One region of the Marinobacter sp. MBR-99 genome, then DNA from elsewhere that is predicted to be linked to it. Evidence: predicted binding sites of a transcription regulator. Region 1 holds the regulator's gene; each other region holds the start of a gene.

Region 1 (6,444 bases):
TTCAGGACAGTGTTCAGCGCCAGGAAATGCTGGGCAAGCCGGCGATTCTTCTGGTTTCCGGGCCCTTGCGGCCAGTGCTGGCAAAGTTTGCCAGTTATGGGGTAGAGCGTTTGCATGTGCTCTCGTACCAGGAAATTCCGGATAACAAACAGATCACGATAGTCGCCTCTGTTGGTCAGTAAGGCCGGCAGGGCAAGGCGAACACCCGATTCGGGCACGCCGGTGGAGGATGAAGCGCTATGAAAGTACAACGGTTTTTTGCAAAGACCATGGCCGAAGCCCTGAAACAGGTCAGTCATGAGATGGGACCGGATGCCGTTATTTTGTCCAATCGCCGGGTGGACGGAGGCGTCGAAATTGTGACGGCCCTGGACTATGACGAAAATATGGCACGCCAGCGCCTTGGCGAGAAAGCGGCACAGGCCACCAACGGCTCGCGCCTGGCGGAGCTGCAGGCAGACCAGCATCGTCGGCTGGAAGAAGAGTTGAACCGATCACGCAGTCGCATTCGCGAAGTGCGGGAGAAGCGGGCGGGTGTCGGCGCGGAATATGATCGTGCACTGGCTGACGATCGGCCGGCTGCCGACTGGTCAGGTGAGTTGGCCGGCGGGTCGACCTCGGTGGGCAATGCAGGTGGCCGGCCAGCGGCGGGCTACTCGGATGAGTTGGCGAGCATGAGAGCGGAAATCAACTCCCTGAGAGAGATGGTCAGCGGCCGTACCTCGGTAACCGAGAATCCTGCAGTCGCGGCATCCAATGCAGTTCAGCAGAGGCTTGCCGAGCGGCTGCAGGAATTTGGTCTGGGCGCGGAGCTGGCAACCTCTCTGTCCCGTCAGCATCGTGCCGGCAGGTTGGAAGACGGTTGGAAGCAATCCCTGAAGATGCTGGCCACCGGCGTGCGTACCGCTCGGGAAGACTGGCTTGAGGCCGGCGGCGTCTATGCGCTGGTGGGGCCAACCGGGTCTGGGAAGACCACCACCATTGGCAAGCTGGCAGCCCAATATGTACTGGAGCATGGGCCGGATTCCCTGGCGTTGGTCACCACCGATCGCTACCGGGTGGCAGCCCATGAACAGCTATTCGTGTTTGGCCGTATTCTCAATGTGCCGGTCCGGGTTGTGGACGAGAGTCATTCCCTGGATGACATTCTGGACGAATTGTCAGATCGGCACCTGGTTCTGATTGATACCGCCGGGCTGACCAGCTCGGATCGCGGTTATCAGGAACAGCTGGCGGAGTTGGCCCGGAGCGATCACAATATCCGTACCCATCTGGTCGTGTCTGCCACCAGCCAGCCGCGCATCATGAAATCCGTGTGGCATTGCTATAAGATGGCAAACCTTGCAGGCTGCGTCATGACCAAGATTGACGAAGCGCTGACACTGGGTGAGTCTTTGGGCTTTGTCATGGAAACCGGCCTGCCAGTGGCGTGGTATACCGATGGCCAGAAGATTCCCGAAGACCTGCACCGGGCAGAGGCCATTCCTCTGGTGCGGTTGGGCGTAGAACGCCTGAAAACAATGCAGCACGGCCAGGCCGTTGCAGAAGGGGCCTGAGGCCCGGTGGTACAGCCGGTGCGCTGCCGTTTGTGCCCACACAAGAACGCAGTAAGAGACTGATAACAGTATGAGCAGACCACATCCGGTTCAGGTGATTGCGGTTACCGGCGGCAAGGGCGGTGTCGGCAAGAGTAATGTGTCCGTCAACCTCGGTATCGCGCTGGCCCAGAAAGGCCGGCGGGTGGTGTTGCTGGATGCAGACCTTGGCCTTGCCAATATCGACGTGCTGTTGGGCATTACCGCCAATCGCAATCTGCAGGATGTGCTCAGTGGCGAGTGCGACCTCAAGGACGTTCTGGTCAACGGCCCGGGTGGTATCAAGATTGTTCCCGCATCGTCCGGCACCCAGCGTATGACCCAGTTGAGCCCGATGGAACATGCGGGGCTGATCAACGCCTTCAGCGAGCTGGGTGACCAGATTGATGTGCTGATTGTTGACACCGCAGCCGGTATTTCCGAGTCCGTCGTCAGTTTCCTGCGGGCCTCCCAGGAATTGCTGCTGGTGGTGTGCGATGAGCCTACCTCGATTACCGACGCCTATGCCCTGATCAAGCTGATGAATCGCGACTACGGTACCAACCGTTTCCGTATTCTGGCGAATCAGGTGCGAAATGAGCAGGAAGGTCGGCATCTGTATGAAAAACTGACCCGTGTCACCGAGCGTTTCCTTGATGTAGCACTACAATATGTAGGTATCGTGCCTTACGACGAAGCCGTCAAAAAAGCCGTTCAGCGGCAGCGGGCCGTTCTGGATGCCTATCCACGGGCCAAGGCGTCGCTGGCGATCCGTGCCCTGGCAGAGAAAGTGGACAGCTGGCCGCTGCCATCATCGCCAAGAGGGCATCTGGAGTTTTTCGTGGAGCGGCTCGTCGAAGTCTGATCTGAATCCAGTCCTACAAGAAAATCGGATACATGACATTGGCGAAAAACCTGGGAATCTACCATCAGGCTGGCGCAAAAGGCCCCTCTCAGCTGATTGAGGAGCATGCGCCGCTGGTCAAGAAAATCGCCCTACACTTGATGGCCCGTTTGCCGGCCTCGGTTCAGCTTGAAGATCTTATGCAGGCGGGCATGATCGGCCTGCTGGAAGCTGCGCAACGCTATTCCACCGGCAAGGGTGCCACCTTTGAAACCTACGCAGGTATTCGTATCCGCGGTGCCATGGTGGATGAAATCCGCAAGGGCGACTGGGTTCCCCGCTCCGTTCACCGTAATGCCCGCCGTATCGCGGCAGCCATCAAGACGGTTGAAGACCGCACCGGGCGCGAGGCCCAGGATGTTGATGTTGCCGAAGAGCTGGGCATTGACCTGTCGGAATATCATGCCTCCCTGGCAGACGCCAACAGTGGCCGACTTTTTAGCCTTGATGAGCTCAATGAATCCGGGGAGCTGCCGATAGAAGAAACAGAGGCCAGCGATAATCCCCTGGATGGCATTGCATCAAATGCATTCCAGAAAAGCCTGGCAGAGGCAATTGAGGAGCTTCCTGAGCGAGAAAAGCTGGTGTTGAGCCTCTACTACCAGGAAGAGCTCAACCTGAAGGAAATTGGCGCGGTGCTTGGCGTCAGCGAGAGCCGGGTCAGCCAGATTCATAGCCAGGCGGCCCTTCGTCTCAGGGGACGGTTGTCCGATTGGCGGGAAGACGAGCCAGAATAAACCGGGCCGGCGCTGACCGCGCGGCGCGTAACTGTGTAGATTTTGGTAACCGGCGCTTTACAACGCGGCCAAACAACACACAATAAGCGGTTAAAGCAGCGGCCTGCTAGACTTTCAAAAGGCTTAATGAAATCCGGGTGTTACTGACTGGAGGTCCCATTGGACAAAAACATGAAAATTCTCATTGTGGATGACTTTTCCACAATGCGGCGAATCATCAAGAATCTGCTGCGCGATCTTGGCTTCACCAATACGGATGAAGCGGACGATGGCAACACTGCCTTGCCCATGCTCAGGAGCGGCAAGTACGACTTCCTGGTGACCGACTGGAACATGCCAGGCATGTCGGGTTTTGATCTGCTCAAGGCGGTGCGGGCAGACGAGAACCTGAAGAACCTGCCGGTGCTGATGGTAACTGCGGAGGCCAAGCGTGACCAGATTGTGGCGGCGGCCCAGGCCGGCGTTAACGGGTACGTCGTCAAACCCTTTACCGCTGCCGTTCTCAAGGAAAAGATTGAGAAGATCTTCGAGCGAATCCAGTAACCAGAGGTCGGATGGCTGTCATGACTGACAAGAACGAGAACCATCAGGGCCTCGACCCGGAGGTAACCGAAAAGCTCCAGCAGCAGAGTTCGGAGTTGGCCGAATGTATCAGTTCCGGTAACTACGCCCGGGCAATGTCGGTGATCAACGAGCTAAGTGAAGTTCGCGACCAGAGCCTCTATCGGGAAGTGGGGCGGTTGACCCGGAGCCTGCACGAGGCTATCCGGAATTTTCAGATAGACGCCCGCAGTGCCGAGCAGAAAGAAGCCTTGTCCAAGATGTCCGATGCCTCGGATCGGCTGGCCTACGTTGTCCAGATGACCAGCCAGGCGGCCAATCGCACCATGGACCTGGTCGAAGAAAGCATGCCGGTGGCGCACACCATGCGCGACGAAGCGACCGCCCTGCGAGACGAATGGCAGCGGTTGCGCCGTCGGGAAATGGAGCCGGCAGAATTCCGGGAACTGTACGGCCGCATTGATCGCTTCTTTGCGGGCCTGGCCACAGATTCCGATACCCTGTACAGCAATCTGTCTGAAATCCTTCTGGCCCAGGACTTCCAGGATCTTACCGGGCAGGTTATCCAGAAAGTCACGGCCCTTGTGAAAGAAGTCGAAGAGAACCTGCTTGGCCTGGTGGTGATGGCCAGCCACGTGGACCAGCTCACCGGCACCGTGCACCAGATTGAAGAAAAAGAAGAATCGGCCGAAAAAGGGGTAGGGCCTCAGATCAAGGCTGAGGAGCGTGATGATGTAGTTTCGGGGCAGGACGACGTTGATGACCTGTTATCCAGTCTCGGTTTCTGAACGATTATAGAGGGTGACGCATGGCGTTTGATGCCGACGAAGAGATCCTGCAGGACTTCCTGGTTGAGGCCGGCGAGATTCTCGAAAAGCTGTCCGAGCAGCTGGTAGATCTTGAACAGCATCCGGATGACAGCAACCTGCTCAACGCCATCTTCCGTGGTTTCCACACGGTCAAGGGCGGTGCCGGGTTCCTGCAGCTCGAAGCGCTGGTCAACTGCTGTCACTCTGCGGAAAATGTGTTCGATATCCTTCGCAACCACAAGCGCAAGGTTACCTCCGAATTGATGGACGTGGTGCTGGAAGCCCTGGACCACGTCAACGCCATGTTTGATCAGGTTCGTAACCGTGAAGAGCCGACGCCGGCTCCGGACGAATTGATCGCCGCGCTGGATGAACTTGCCAAGCCGGAAGGCGACACGGCAGCGCCGGCAACGCCAACGCCAGAACCCGAACCTGCCGTGGGTGCCGGCAATGATTCCGGTGATATTACCGACGAAGAGTTTGAGCAACTGCTGGATGCCCTGGCCGATGAAAAAGGTGCGGAGCAACAGCCGGCGGCCGCACCGGAAAACACCTCTGCCAATGACGCCGGGTCAGACGGCGACGAGATCACCGACGACGAATTTGAAGCCCTGCTGGACCAGTTGCATGGCAAAGGCCAGTTTGCCGGCCCCCCGGTTGTTGATAACGACACCCCGCCGGAGCCGGAACCAGAAGAACCGGCAAAATCATCCACTGGTGATGATCTGATCACCGATGACGAGTTTGAAAATCTGCTGGATGAGCTGCACGGCAAAGGCAAGAGCCCTGGTGCAGCCCCCGCAGCGGAGACCAAACCTGAGCCTGCGGCCAAGCCTGAGCCAAAGAAGCCGGAGCCAAAACAACCGGAACCCGCCAAGCAGGAAGCCAAACCGGCAGCCCCCGCCGCCCCGGCAAGAGATGCGGCGCCCGCAGCCGAGACCACTGTGCGGGTGGATACCAAGCGCCTTGACGACATCATGAATATGGTGGGTGAGCTGGTGCTGGTCCGTAATCGCCTGCAGCGTCTGGGTTCCGAGAGCGAAGATGAACATATGCACAAGGCGGTCGCCAACCTCGACGTGGTGACCACCGATTTGCAGGCGGCGGTCATGCAGACCCGCATGCAACCGATCAAAAAGGTATTTGGGCGCTTCCCACGGGTGGTACGAGACCTGGCCCGAGGGCTGAAGAAAGAAATCAACCTGGTGATGCACGGGGAAGAAACCGACCTGGACAAGAACCTGGTCGAAGCGCTGTCCGACCCGCTGGTTCACCTGGTAAGAAACTCCGTTGATCATGGCATTGAAATGCCAGAGGTGCGGGAAAAGGCCGGTAAGCCCCGTGCTGGCACCGTTACCCTGTCAGCGGAACAGGAGGGGGATCATATCCTGCTTTCCATCTCTGACGATGGCGCGGGTATGAACCCTGATGTTCTGCGCCGAAAAGCGGTGGAGAAGGGGCTGTACGACCAGGATGCCGCAGATCGACTGACCGATAACGAGTGTTTTAACCTGATTTTTGCCGCTGGTTTCTCGACCAAGGAACAGATATCCGACGTGTCTGGCCGGGGCGTGGGCATGGACGTGGTGAAGACCAAGATCGGCCAACTTAACGGCCAGATCAACATCGTGTCTGAACAGGGCAAGGGCACCAGCATTATTATCAAGGTGCCGCTCACCCTGGCGATCATGCCTACGCTGATGATCATGCTGGGCGATCAGTCCTTCGCCTTGCCCCTGGTGAACGTGGTTGAGATATTTCATCTGGATCTGTCAAAAACCAATATTGTCGACGGCAGGGAATGCATTGTGGTTCGTGACAAGGTGTTTCCTCTGTTCCACATCAAGCGTTGGCTGGTG
Region 2 (6,444 bases), 200 kb from region 1:
TGCGCGCTCGATGCTGGTTACCAGTAGCCAACTGGCACCGGACGTGATCGGGGTGTTGCAGTTCCAGTTCAACGACTGGTTTACCCGCCGCACCGCCACCGACATTCTGGAGGACTTTCGAGAGCGCACCCGGGATATACCAGGTATCGAGCTGGAGTTCCGCAAGCAGGAAGGTGGCCCGGCGGAGGGTAAGCCTGTAGAGCTGCTGGTCAGCAGCATGAACAGCGGTGAGCTGAACGGCTATGTGGATGAGATTCAACGGCAGATGCGCGCGTTGGGTGGCTTTGCCGATATTGAGGATGACCGCAGCCTTCCCGGCATTGAATGGCGCCTGCAGGTAGACCGGGAAGCGGCAGCCCGCTTCGGCACTGACGTTTTGAGTATAGGCAGTGCAGTACGCCTGGTTACCAACGGCCTGGTGCTGGCCACCTACCGGCCGGAAGATGTCAGGGATGAAGTCGACATTGCCGTGCGGGTGCCGAACAATTGGCGTGAGCTGGACCACCTTCAACGCCAGACCATCCACACTCCTCGTGGCCAGGTGCCATTGTCGGAATTTGTCAGCCTGGAACCGGGTGATAAAACCGGCTCCATTGTGCGGGTAGACGGCCAACGCACCATCACCATCAAATCCGACGTTGCTCCGGGCCGGCGCATGGATGAGGTCTTGCGCAGCCTGCAAGCAGAAATGCCAGAACCACCAGAGGGGGTAAGCGTTCGCTTCGCCGGGGAAAACGAAGACCAGCAACAGGCGGCCACCTTCCTGACCACGGCGTTTCTGGTGGCGGTGGGGCTGATGCTGCTGATACTGGTCACCCAGTTTAACTCCCTCTACCAGACTTTCCTGATCCTGTCGGCGATTGTACTGTCGACTGCCGGAGTGCTGCTGGGCCTGCTGTTTAACGGCCAGCCCTTCGGCGTGGTGATGGTGGGTATGGGGATCATTGCCCTGGCAGGCATCGTGGTGAACAACAACATCATCCTGATTGATACCTTCAACCAGATGAAGAAAGAGGGCAAGCCAGCCTACGAGGCAGCCCTGGAAACCGGTTGCCTGCGTTTGCGCCCGGTGCTGCTGACAGCCATCACCACCATTCTGGGTTTGACGCCGATGGTTCTGGGCGTCAACGTCAACCTGCTGGAACCGTCTCTCGGGTTGGGCGCCCCGTCAACGCAATGGTGGACACAGCTGTCCAGCGCTATCGCCGGCGGCCTTGCCTTTGCCACCTTGCTGACGTTGCTCCTTACTCCGGCATTGCTGGTGTTGGGTGACAAAGCCGGCCAGACCTTTTGCAGGCTGACCGGCCGCACTCAAAGCGACTAGTGACGGATACGATCGGCCAGTTCGCGGGCCCGGCTCGCCATGTCCTCAAGTTTCGGCACCGTGCGAAGGTTGTCTTCTGCGGCCCGATGCATGGCCTCGGCGGTTTCTGATACGTCGGTTACATTGCGATTGATGTCTTCACACACGCTGGTCTGTTGTTCTGCTGCCGTTGCGACCTGGGTGGTGGCATCGTTGATACTGGCCATCCTGCGGTTGATTTCCGCGAGAGTGCTGCGAACCGCTTCGACGGTTTCGTTGCTCTCTTGCGCCACTACCTCTGAAGCATGCATGTACTCGGTGGCATCCCGGGAGGCGTTGCTGATGGCTGCAATAATCTGGTCAATTTCGACAGTGGCTTCCTGGGTTTTGGCCGCAAGGTTGCGCACCTCGTCGGCCACCACGGCAAAGCCTCTGCCTGCCTCGCCAGCCCGAGCGGCTTCGATTGCGGCGTTCAGTGCCAACAGATTGGTCTGGTCGGCAATTTCACGGATGACCCGCATAACATCGCTCACTTTCTTGCCATCGTTTGCAAGCTGGTTGACAGTTTCTGTCGAGCTGCGAATCTGTTCGGTCAACCTATGCATACTTTCAACAGCCTTGTTGATCTGAGCATCGGCGGTGCCAGTCTCTTCCGAAGTCTGGCCCACCTCTGAGGCAACGGATGCGGCATGGCTTGCGACATCTTCGGCCGTAGCAGACATCTCATTCATGGCAGTGGCTATCTGTTCGATCCGCTGGTGGGCAATATCGGACTGGCTGGCGACGTTGTCGGCATTGGCGCGGATCAACTCGCCCGTCGTATGAAGTTGGGCCGCATTCTGGCTAAGCTGGGTGCCTGTATCGCTGAGGAACCCGTGCAGGTTGCGGGCGGCACCCGCCAGTTTGCCCAATTCGTCGGCACGCTGCATCGTCACCGGGTCAGACAGATCTCCTTTGCCCAGACGTGCTATCTGGGAGGTAAGCTTTTGTACCGGTCTCACGACGCTGGTAACGAGCATGACGATCAGTATGATCGTTCCAGCTACAATGGCAGCTATCAATAATGCTGACACGATCCAGCTGCGTTCGGTCACTGTTTTATTAAGGATAGAGGCCACGGCCAACCCATCTTCCCGGATATTCTGGACAGCTTCCTGAATAAGGCGGGCCGGTTCACGGTCAATACCCTGCACGGCGACATCGCCAGCGTTGGAATCAAAACCTGAGCGTGTAAACGCCTCAAAGCCTTGTCTGTAGGCCCGGCCCATCTCCTGGTGAGCCCGTTGAAACTCGGTCAACAGGGATTTGGCGCTGGCTGCTTCCATAGCAGGGATAAGGGATTCAAGCTGTGCCTGGATCGAAGCCTCTTGTTGGAGAAACCGTTGCCAGTACTTTTCACGCTGATCTGAATCTGCCCCTCGGATCAGCACGTTCTTCCACTCCTGAACCTGGGTTTTGAAATCCGAGAGTACGTCCTGGGCCTGGAGCGCCCGGACCATGTTGCTGCTGACCAGTTCATTGAAATCATCTTTGACTTTCAGGGAGAAGTTCAGGTAAGCCATCGCCACGGCAGCGACAGTCAGGTTCGTCGCCAGTATGATGACCAGGACGCGTCCCAGAATGCTTTTTGAGTACCAGTTCATGGTTAAGGTTCCGATTTCTGTGTTGGCTTATTCCAGATCATACGTTGCGGCGTTTTTATGGTTGTGGCGCTATAGATGTTGTTCTCACATAAATATTAGATCGGCTGGCAGAGCTGGAACATGAGATTTTCATACAAAAAAGAATGTGAACTTTTTGTTGCAGTATGATGACAGCTAACCCGTTAACTCTGCTCTACCGAGACGAGCAACTATTGGCTGTCCACAAACCCGCCGGTTTGCTGGTGCACCGAAGCCCCATAGACAAACACGAAACCGAGTTTGCCCTGCAATACGCCCGAGCGCTTAATGGCGGCGAGCATGTATACCCTGTGCATCGGCTGGACCGCCCCACCTCTGGTGTCTTGCTGTTTGCCAGAGATCCGGAGACCGCCCGTCTGATTGGTCAGGCCATGATGGCGGGCGAGGTGGAGAAAACGTATTTGGCCGTGGTCAGAGGGTGGGCGCCGGAATCCGGCGTGATTGATCATCCGCTGAAAGATGAGCCGGAAGACCGGCGTCTGCGTGGAACCGAACAGCCTGTGCGGGAAGCCCTCACTCACTACCGAAGGCTGGCGACCACTGAGATTCCGGTGGCCATCGAGCGCTATCCCTCCAGTCGGTACAGCCTGGTGGAGCTCTACCCGAAAACCGGCCGAAAGCACCAGTTGCGCCGCCACATGAAGCACATCAATCATCCCATCATTGGCGACGCCAACCATGGTCGTGGGCGCCATAACCGGTATTTTGCCGAGCGGTTTGGCGAGGGCAGGCTGATGCTGGCCGCTACCCGGCTGTCGTTAAGGCACCCGGTTACCGGTGAACCTCTCACACTGGTTTCGAGCCTGGAAGAGAGTTTTCTACGGGTGCTGGAAATTTTCCGTGACGACCAATTTAACATTTAATCAAAAGTGTTTGATTAATAACCGTTGTGTATCTTTTCTTGTCATTTTGCGTAAATTGGTAGTGTCTGCAGGCGCTACGCCCAGGCTTGGTGCATACTCGGTGACAAGCAAATAACTACACTAAACGCTTATAGCCGAGGCCCACTGTGCCAAGACTCTCGATACTGCTCATTCTTGCCCTCAGTCTTTTGCTGCCATCGTCAGTGCTGGCGGAGTCTGCAATCTGGGACAAGCATTCGAAGCGTCTGGAGCTGGCCCCGCATGTGGATTACTGGCTGGAGAGCGAGCCAATCTCTTTTGCTGAGGTGTCTCAGTTACCCGGGGAGGCCTGGACCGGCGGCAGTAGTGAGGGCGCTAACTTCGGCTACGGCAATGACGTGTATTGGTTCCGTTTCCGGGTGACCAACGTGACCGGCGTTGAAGCCGTCAATTTCCTGGAAATTGGTTACCCGGTATTGGACCATATCGAGGTCTACCTACCCGACACTCAGGAACCTCTGCTTCTGGGCGACAAACGTTCCTTTTATGATCGTCCCATCCACCACCGCAATTTTGTTGTGCCGTTGCTGTTGCCCTCTGACGAGACGGTTACGGTATACCTCCGTGTGGACACCACCAGCTCCATGCAGGTGCCGCTGACACTCTGGGAGCGGGATGCGTTTTATGCGGCAGACCAGGGCCGGAGCATGCTCGAAGGAATGTACTACGGCATTGTCCTGGTGATGATCCTGTACAACCTGTTTGTATTCATGGCCGTCGGCGAGCGAAGTTTTCTCTATTATGTTGGCTACATCACTTCCATGCCCCTGTTTCTGGCCAGCCTTCATGGGGTTGGTTTCCAGTACCTTTGGCCGGAGGGCACCTGGTGGAATGACCAGTCCATCATTGTGTTTCTGAATCTGGTCATCGTGTTTGGTGGGGCCTTCAGCATCCGCTTTATCAGCGTTACTCGGGAGAATCACCCCTGGCTGAACCGGTGGACCATGGCGATGATTCTGGTCGCTGGCCTGATGGCGGGGGCAGGCCTGTTTGTTCCCTACAAGCACATGATTCTGCCCACCATTCTGATCGCTGCGGTGGGCTGTTCGACCATGCTGGTGCTTAGCGTGGTGCGTTGGATCAAGAGAGATCCGGCGGCTCGCTATTACACCGTTGCCTGGGTGTTCATGCTGTCTGGGGGAATTGTACTGGCCCTGAACAAGTTCACTTTCCTGCCGCGCAACCTGCTGACAGAGAATGCCACTCAGGTGGGCTCGGCACTCGGTGTAATCCTTCTCTCACTGGCCCTGGCAGACCGCCTGAACCGGGAGAAGAAGCGTTCGTTTGCCGCGCAGCAGAGGCTCCTGAGGGAAGAGCGGAAGGCCCGGCTGGCGCAGGAGAAGTCCCTGCGGGTGCAGCAGGAGGCTAACGCCATGCTGGAGGAGCGGGTGCAGGAGCGCACTCGGGATCTGGAGGCCCTGAACGAGCAATTGCTGGAACTGAATGCCACAGACCCGCTAACCGGCCTGAAGAATCGTGGTCATTTCGACAAGGCGTTCCAGTCTTCAGTAGTTCACGCCTACCGGTTTGAGGAGGTGGTGTCGCTGCTGGTGCTGGATATCGATCACTTCAAGAAATTCAACGATACCTACGGCCACCTGGTCGGTGATGATTGTCTGAAAATGGTGGCCCAGTGCATCAAACGTCACGTGACGCGGCCACAGGATCTCGCTGCCCGCTACGGTGGGGAAGAGTTCGTGGTACTGCTTCCGGATACCCCTGGCGCGGGAGCAGAGCGCGTAGCGGAGCGGATTCGGCAGGAAATCGAAAAAACCGCCTTCCGGGTGTCTGGTGAAATACTCCATCTGACCGTCAGCATTGGTGTGTGCAGTGTGTCGCCGTCCCGTGCCGACGCCACCAAGGAAATCTTTTCCTGTGCCGATGAGGCGCTCTATGAAGCCAAGGGGCAGGGAAGAAATCAGGTTGTGGCCAACCGGCACAGGGGTCAGGACATCAGCGCCACATCGCCCGCATAGTGCTTATCGCTCAGATGCGAGATGAGAGGTAGCCGATGGTCCGCTTCAAGCGCGTAGGCCAGTTCCAGCAGAGTGCGCTCGTCACCATGGCGTGCCATAAACTGGACGGAAATGGGCAGGCCTGCCTCCGTGAGTGCCATGGGTACGGAGATGGCCGGCGCCCCGGTGGTGTTAGCTAACGGGGTGAAACAAACGTATCGGGTGAGCCTCTCGAACAATTGGTCAAAGGGCACGGTCGGGCTCAGGTGCCCCAGCGGCGGTGTTGTCTGGCCGAGCACCGGGGTCAGCACAGCGTCGTATTCGGCCATATGGCGTGCATACTCCCGCTGTGAGCGCTTGAGTCGCCAGAGCGCCGCCGGCAGTTTCCAGAGTTTTTTCCGGAACATTTTTTCCAGCCCGTTGGTCAGTCCGTCAACTTGCCGCTTATCGAACTGAGGGTGCATCAACTTGCGTCCCTGCAGTTTCACGCCGAATGCCAGCAATCCCCAGTACAGTGCAAAGTCGTCCGGAAAAGAGGCCGGAATGGGTGCCTGTATCGGCTCGATGATGTGGCCGAGTTTCTCGAGATAGCGGGCCGTGGC
Region 3 (6,444 bases), on a different contig from region 1:
CTGTCACGCTTCGGATAGATGAGGATGTGTTGGCCTGGTTCAAGGCCCAGGGGAAAGGTTATCAAACCCGGATTAACAAATTGCTCAGACAATATATGGAGAGTCAGGTTAATCGGCGATGAATGTCGGGAACGAAAGTACATTTGAAGTGGTGAAATGTCTTGGGGTCTGACCCCAAAAGTAAAACGGCCGGGTGAATAGCCCGGCCGTTTTGGTTGTGGTGCGAGAGCTTAGCCCTGTAGTAGCTGGAGCACCTGCTGGGGCCTTGCGTTGGCCTGGGCCAGTACGGAGAGGCCAGCCTGCTGGAGCACCTGGGTGCGGGCCAGTTCGGCGGTTTCTGCGGCGAAGTCGGCATCGCGGATTCGGCTGTTGGAGGCCGAGAGGTTTTCTGAGGTGGTGCTCAGGTTGGCGATGGTGGATTCGAAGCGGTTTTGAATGGCGCCGAGTTCGCTTCGGATCGAGTTAATGGTTGTCAGGGCTGCATCGACACGCCAGATGGCGTCGTTGGCTCCGTTAACGGTGGCCACGGAAACGTTCTCGAGGCTGTCTGCCAAGGCTGCTTCGGTCTCATCAAGAGTCAGTGCGGTGTCAGTGTTCGTTGTGTTAAAGGCGATGCCACTGAGTGCTTGGTCTGACTTTAACTCAATGCCGTCACCGTCAGCATTGATGATAGCAGATGCGCCTTTGAGTTGGCTGTTGATGGTCTCGACCACATCGGAGATGCTTTCTTCGTTTCCGGTAAAGGTAATGGTTTGAGGATCTCCATCACCCACTGTCACTGTAAGGGTGTCGCCGTCGACGACGGTGTTATCTCCATCGTCAAAATCAACATTCAGTGCATTGGCAGTTGCAATCGCCCCAATGTCACTTGCCCGGGTGCCTTCCGTCAGGTTAACGCTGATGGTATCGCCAGAGTTGGCTCCTACCTGGAAAGAGGCAATGCCAAAGCTACCATCAAGCACTTTCAAACCGTTAAAGTTGGTTTGATTCGAAATTCGGCTGATTTCAGCGATACGTTGCTGCACTTCAGCATCCAGCGCTTCGCGATCTGATTCGCTGTTGGTCGCGTTAGCAGACTGGATTGACAGTTCACGAATACGCTGAAGGTTGGAAACCACTTCGTTGAGTGCGCCTTCAGTGGTTTGAGCCAGGGAGATGCCGTCGTTAGCGTTCCGCTGAGCCACATTCAGACCGGAAATCTGGGACTCAAACCGTGTGGAAATCGCCAGGCCCGCCGCATCGTCTTTGGCCGAGTTGATGCGTAAGCCAGAAGACAGCCGCTGCAGAGCCACGTTGGCCTGGCCCTGTGATGAATTCAAGTTACGCTGTGCGTTCAGCGAGGCAATGTTAGTGTTTATGACCTGAGGCATATCGATTCTCCCTGCTCAGAAGTGCCGGGTAAAGATGTTTCAACTTGCATCTCCACCGGCAGAAATTCGTTATGTTGCCGTTGTGCGAAGGCATAAGCGAAGGGCGTGCCAATATGCGGTTATTTGTTTTAGGTATTTGAAATTAAACGGTGTTCTTATTCTGGTTGGCGGGGGTGCTGATTGTGGTGACGGTAATCTGCCAATTCTGAGCGGAATCGCTTTGCCGCTTTTTTGAGCATCTTGAGGGGGTCGATTGATCTTTTACATTACTTTACAAAATTGGCTGAATTTTTCCTAAAGCATCGCAATGTGGTGCCGTTAAGTGGAATAACAGGGCGGCGCTACCAACTCAGAAACGGGCGCCAGACCTTTTCCATGAAATAACGACATCTGTCGAAGGGGAAGCATTATGGCTCTCGGTATTAATACTAACGTAGCTTCAATCAGCGCTCAAAACCAACTGGGTAAATCTCAGAGTCTCAGTAACGAGGCGTTGCAGCGCTTGTCCTCAGGCCTGCGAATCAACTCAGCCAAAGACGATGCGGCGGGTCTTGCTATTTCCACTCGCTTTGACGCCCAAATTCGCGGCCTTACTGTTGCCCAGCGGAACGCTAACGACGGCATCTCTCTGGCGCAAACTGCAGAGGGTGCCTTGGATGAGATTACCAATAACCTTCAGCGTATTCGGGAACTGGCTGTTCAAGCAGCGAACGGAACGAACAGTGAGACAGATAGAGGTGCAATTCAGGCCGAGGTTGATGAGCGAGTATTTGAGATTCAACGAATTGCAGACCAGACGACATTTAATGGTCTTAACGTGTTGGATGGAAGTTTAGGATCTACTGATTTTCAGGTAGGTGCGAACGCCAGCGAAGTTATTGCGATTGATTTGAGTTCTGACATGACTGCGGTAGGGCTTAGTCTGGCGTCTGATGCAACCACCGTTTCGGTAGATGTTACTGGTACTGACGGCTCAGCTGCTACTACGGCATTAGGTACTTTGGATGCGGCCCTGACAAGTGTAAATGAATTCCGCGCCGAGCTGGGTGCAAAACAGAACAGGTTTGAGTCTACCATTGCAAATCTTAGCAGCAGTATTGAGAACCTGAGCGCCTCCAACAGCCGAATCCTCGACGCCGACTTCGCCGCCGAGACCGCAAAACTGGCCAAGTCTAACGTTCTCCAGCAGGCCGGCATTTCCGTTCTGGCTCAGGCGAATGCTCGTCCTAACCAGGTTCTGTCCCTCCTGCAGTAACAGGGATAGCACGGTGAGTAACCGGTCTCTCATACAAGGAAGGCCGGTTTACCGCCGTTAGAGGATAGCGAGGTAAAGCTATGAATGACGTGAACCTGAACAGCCCGGACTTGAAGCTGGTACGCTCCAGTGAGCAGGCTCCGGCTCGGGCTACCGCGTCACCTCGGAACGAAGGCAGCAATGTCTCCGCTCAAGCTTCTCCATCAGGTAAGCCGGCATCCGTTGCAAATGCTTCGGCGGTTCAAGCCGCCTCTGCTTCTGCTAGACTGAAGGAGCAGGCAGCCGAGCAACGGGAGTCTCTGGACGATGCAGTTTCAAGGCTGAACGACTACGCACAGAACGTTCAGCGGGATTTGCAGTTCGAGATTGATAACGACTTGGGCCAGACCATCGTTCGTGTGGTCGATCAACAAACCCAGGAGGTTATCCGCCAGATTCCTGATGAAGTGGCGTTGAGGTTGGCAGAAAAATTGCAGCAGGACGAACCGCTGACGTTGTTTAGCGTGAAAGTCTGATTTTTTGTTTGGTCGGGCTTGCTGCGCAAGCAATGGCTGTTCAGCACCGCCGCACCCTGAGTTGGGTCCGGCGGTGTTTGCGCTTATGGTTTTCAGGGTTACATTTTTTTACAGAGATTTTGCCGTTTAGGGCAAAGTTTTGCCGCTTTCAGCCGATAAACGGTTTAGCGGTTAGTTAATCAGCCTTTCAGGAGGCGCTTATGGCAGGTATATCATCGTTGGGTGTGGGGTCTGGTATTTTTACCAATGACCTGCTCAACCAGCTCGTTCAGGCAGAGCGTGCCCCGGCAAAGCTTCGGCTGGATCAAAAGCAGTCGCAAGCCGAGGCCAAGATTTCTGCCTTTGGCCGAATCCGGAGTGCGATTGAAGCGCTGCGTTCGCCCATGGAGGCTCTAAGCAAACCTGAGGGGCTTCGTGCCTTTACCGCGTCTTCTTCTAATGAGAGCGTTGCCGGCGTTACTGCAGACCCATCCAAAGTGAGCCGTGGTTCTTACAGTCTGGATGTAAAGGAACTTGCGCAGGCGCAATCGCTGGCGTCTGGCACCTTTGCTGATCGAAATAGCACCCAGGTGGGCAGTGGAACCTTGACCTTTAACGTGGGCGGGGTGGAAACGGCCATTACCGTTGATGAAACCAACAACACACTGGATGGTCTGGCGAAAGCGATTAACGATTCGAATGCCGGAGTGTCGGCTGGTGTTGTGGACACAGGTTCCGGCTTTCGCCTTGTTTTGTCGGCGGATGAGTCTGGTCTTGATAACGCGATTCAGATCTCCGTAACGGATGATGATGGCAATAACACGGACAATACCGGCCTGTCTCAGTTCGCCTTTGATGGTGTAACGTCCAATATGACGGAGACGGTGGCTGCGAAGGATGCGCGCCTGGAAATTAACGGTATTGAGGTAATACGCTCCAGCAATACCGTCGATGGAGTGGTGGATGGTGTAACCTTTGACTTGTTCGCCACCGGCACGTCTACGGTCAAGATTGCTCAGGATCCTGATGCGGTTGCAGGTCGGGTGCAGGAGTTTGTTGATAAGTTCAATGCCTTGCAGGATGAGATTAACCGGCTTTCCCGCTTTGATGCCGATTCTGGCAAGGGTGGAGTGCTGACTGGAGACTCAACTGTTCGCAGCATCCAGAGCCAGCTTCGCGGTTTGATTACAACGATTCCGGAAGGTCTTGAAGACTCTCCCATTCGCATGTTGGGTGATGTAGGCATCAAGACTCAGCCTAGTACCGGTAAGTTGGAGTTCGATTCTGCAAAATTTAAAGAGCAGCTGGAGGCAAACCCCCAGGCCATGACAGCACTGTTCGCTGAAACCGATACCACTAGTGGTATTGCAGAGCGCATGGTCGATACGGTTACCGGATTTCTCGCTAGCGATGGTGCGCTTTCCAGCAGGACTGAGGGTCTGAATCGGGCTTTGAGGGATATTCAGGATCAGCGCGATCGCCTGGATATGAGAATTGCGGCCTATGAAGAGCGTTTGGTGAAACAGTTCTCTGCTGCGGATTCGCTGATTGCGCAGATTCAGAGCACCGGAGATTACATCACCCAACAGTTGGCGGCGATTGCACCGCGGCCGCCGAGTGGTCAGTAAAGGTTGTATTGCCAACTAGCAGCATGCTGGTATTTCGGTTACACGAGGTAATTTATGAACGGTTTACAAGCGTACCAACGTATCAATACTCAAACCAGCATCACCGATGCGGACCCGCACAAGCTGATTCAGTTGCTGTATAACGGGGCGATTGAGCGGATCAACATGGCGAAGGCGAAAATGCAAGCCAAGGATTACGCGGGCAAGGCTCAGTTGCTTAACAAGGCTATTGAAATTCTTGGTGGTTTGCGTTCGTTCCTGGATTTCGAAAAAGGCGGGGAGCTGGCTACGCGTCTCGAAGCCCTGTACGACTACATGGAACGCACCTTGCTGGAAGCCAGTGCCAAGAATGACGTTGCCAAGCTGGATGAAGTGCTGAACCTGCTGCGCTCTGTGAAAGACGGCTGGGATGGCATTCGCGACGAGGTGGTTAGCCAGCAGCAGGCGGTCTGAGCCGGAGTTGGTTAAGTTTATGGTATTGTTACGGGGCCTTATTCTGGCCCTGCTTGTTGTTGTCACCCATGCCAAGGCCGGTGACGAAGCGGTTCCATCGGGCCGGGGCAGCTCAGCTGACACCGCAGCCCTTTTTGCCATTCCTGATGTTTGGCCCTGGGGATTTCAGGACGATAACGGTCATTTACAGGGTAGTCTGATCGAGCTGACCGATCGGTTATCGGAGCTGTCCGGTGTGGCTATCCGTGCGCAGTTGCTGCCCTTGCGGCGGGTTATCCTGGACGTTACGAGAGGGCGTGCGGAATTTGCCTTTCTGTTTCAAAGCCCAGACCTGGATGAGAACACTATTCCTGTTGATACCGTGCTTCAGCTTAATTTGATGCTGATGGCCATGCGTGACACTGATTTTCCTCTCACCCTGGAGGGCCTTGCCAGCAAGCGGGTCGGCTATGTGCGGGGTACCTATCTGGGTGAGGCGTTTAAGGCTGATGAGGCGGTGCTGAAAGTGCCGGTTTATAATATCCGCCAAGCCATCGATATGGTGTTGCTGGGTCGGATTTCCGCAGTGCTGGCAAGTGATCACAACATCGCGACGACGATAGATGCTTACGACTTTCCCGAGGAAGAGTTCCGTCTGCAGGAACATGTAAAAGGCCAAAAAGCCCGGCTGTACATGTCGCCCAGTAGCGGCAACCCGGAGCACGCTCGTCTGTTCAAAGAAGCGCTGCAACACATGCGTGAAAATGGCGAGCTGGAGCGCATTTTCCAGACTTCTTCCGCCCAATAGCCATTCCCCCCGCACTCCCGTACAATACGCAGCTTCTTTTCAATACATCCATTCTGTTCAGTCTGGAGCAAGGGCATGTCTGATATCAAAAAGGTGGTGCTGGCTTATTCCGGTGGCCTGGATACTTCCGTGATCGTTCGGTGGTTGCAGGATACCTATAACTGCGAGGTGGTGACCTTCACCGCCGACATCGGCCAAGGCGAGGAAGTTGAGCCGGCGCGCGCCAAGGCTGAAGCGTTGGGCGTCAAGGAAATCTACATTGAAGACCTGCGCGAAGAGTTTGTGCGCGACTACGTGTTCCCGATGTTCCGCGCCAATACCATCTATGAGGGCGAGTACCTGCTGGGTACCTCCATTGCCCGCCCGCTGATTGCCAAGCGTTTGATCGACATTGCCAACGAAACCGGCGCTGATGCGATTTCCCACGGCGCGACCGGGAAGGGCAACGATCAGGTAC

The links. The regulator FliA, encoded in region 1, starts transcription of late flagellar genes. The targets are predictions, from matches to a motif close to CTAAAGTTTNNNNNNNNNNNGCCGNTAA.
Positions count from the first base shown of each region.
Region 2: the regulator FliA is predicted to act here: its motif matches at 3,044-3,071, upstream of ABIE59_RS03170 (methyl-accepting chemotaxis protein).
Region 3: the regulator FliA is predicted to act here: its motif matches at 3,272-3,299, upstream of fliD (flagellar filament capping protein FliD).

Region 1 covers NZ_JBEPPY010000002.1:97,037-103,480, reverse strand. The annotation lists gene flhA (flagellar biosynthesis protein FlhA) at 1-182, shown strand, start outside; gene flhF (flagellar biosynthesis GTPase FlhF) at 240-1,556, shown strand; gene ABIE59_RS02265 (MinD/ParA family protein) at 1,627-2,439, shown strand; gene ABIE59_RS02260 (RNA polymerase sigma factor FliA) at 2,472-3,215, shown strand; gene cheY (chemotaxis response regulator CheY) at 3,375-3,758, shown strand; gene ABIE59_RS02250 (protein phosphatase CheZ) at 3,779-4,564, shown strand; gene ABIE59_RS02245 (chemotaxis protein CheA) at 4,585-6,444, shown strand, end outside.
Region 2 covers NZ_JBEPPY010000002.1:299,233-305,676, reverse strand. The annotation lists gene ABIE59_RS03175 (efflux RND transporter permease subunit) at 1-1,324, shown strand, start outside; gene ABIE59_RS03170 (methyl-accepting chemotaxis protein) at 1,321-2,946, opposite strand; gene ABIE59_RS03165 (pseudouridine synthase) at 3,114-3,848, shown strand; gene ABIE59_RS03160 (sensor domain-containing diguanylate cyclase) at 3,995-5,863, shown strand; gene ABIE59_RS03155 (amidase) at 5,833-6,444, opposite strand, start outside.
Region 3 covers NZ_JBEPPY010000026.1:53,184-59,627, forward strand. The annotation lists gene ABIE59_RS18325 (BrnA antitoxin family protein) at 1-122, shown strand, start outside; gene ABIE59_RS18330 (flagellin) at 231-1,370, opposite strand; gene ABIE59_RS18335 (flagellin domain-containing protein) at 1,780-2,625, shown strand; gene ABIE59_RS18340 (flagellar protein FlaG) at 2,706-3,140, shown strand; gene fliD (flagellar filament capping protein FliD) at 3,341-4,747, shown strand; gene fliS (flagellar export chaperone FliS) at 4,802-5,200, shown strand; gene ABIE59_RS18355 (substrate-binding periplasmic protein) at 5,220-5,987, shown strand; gene ABIE59_RS18360 (argininosuccinate synthase) at 6,063-6,444, shown strand, end outside.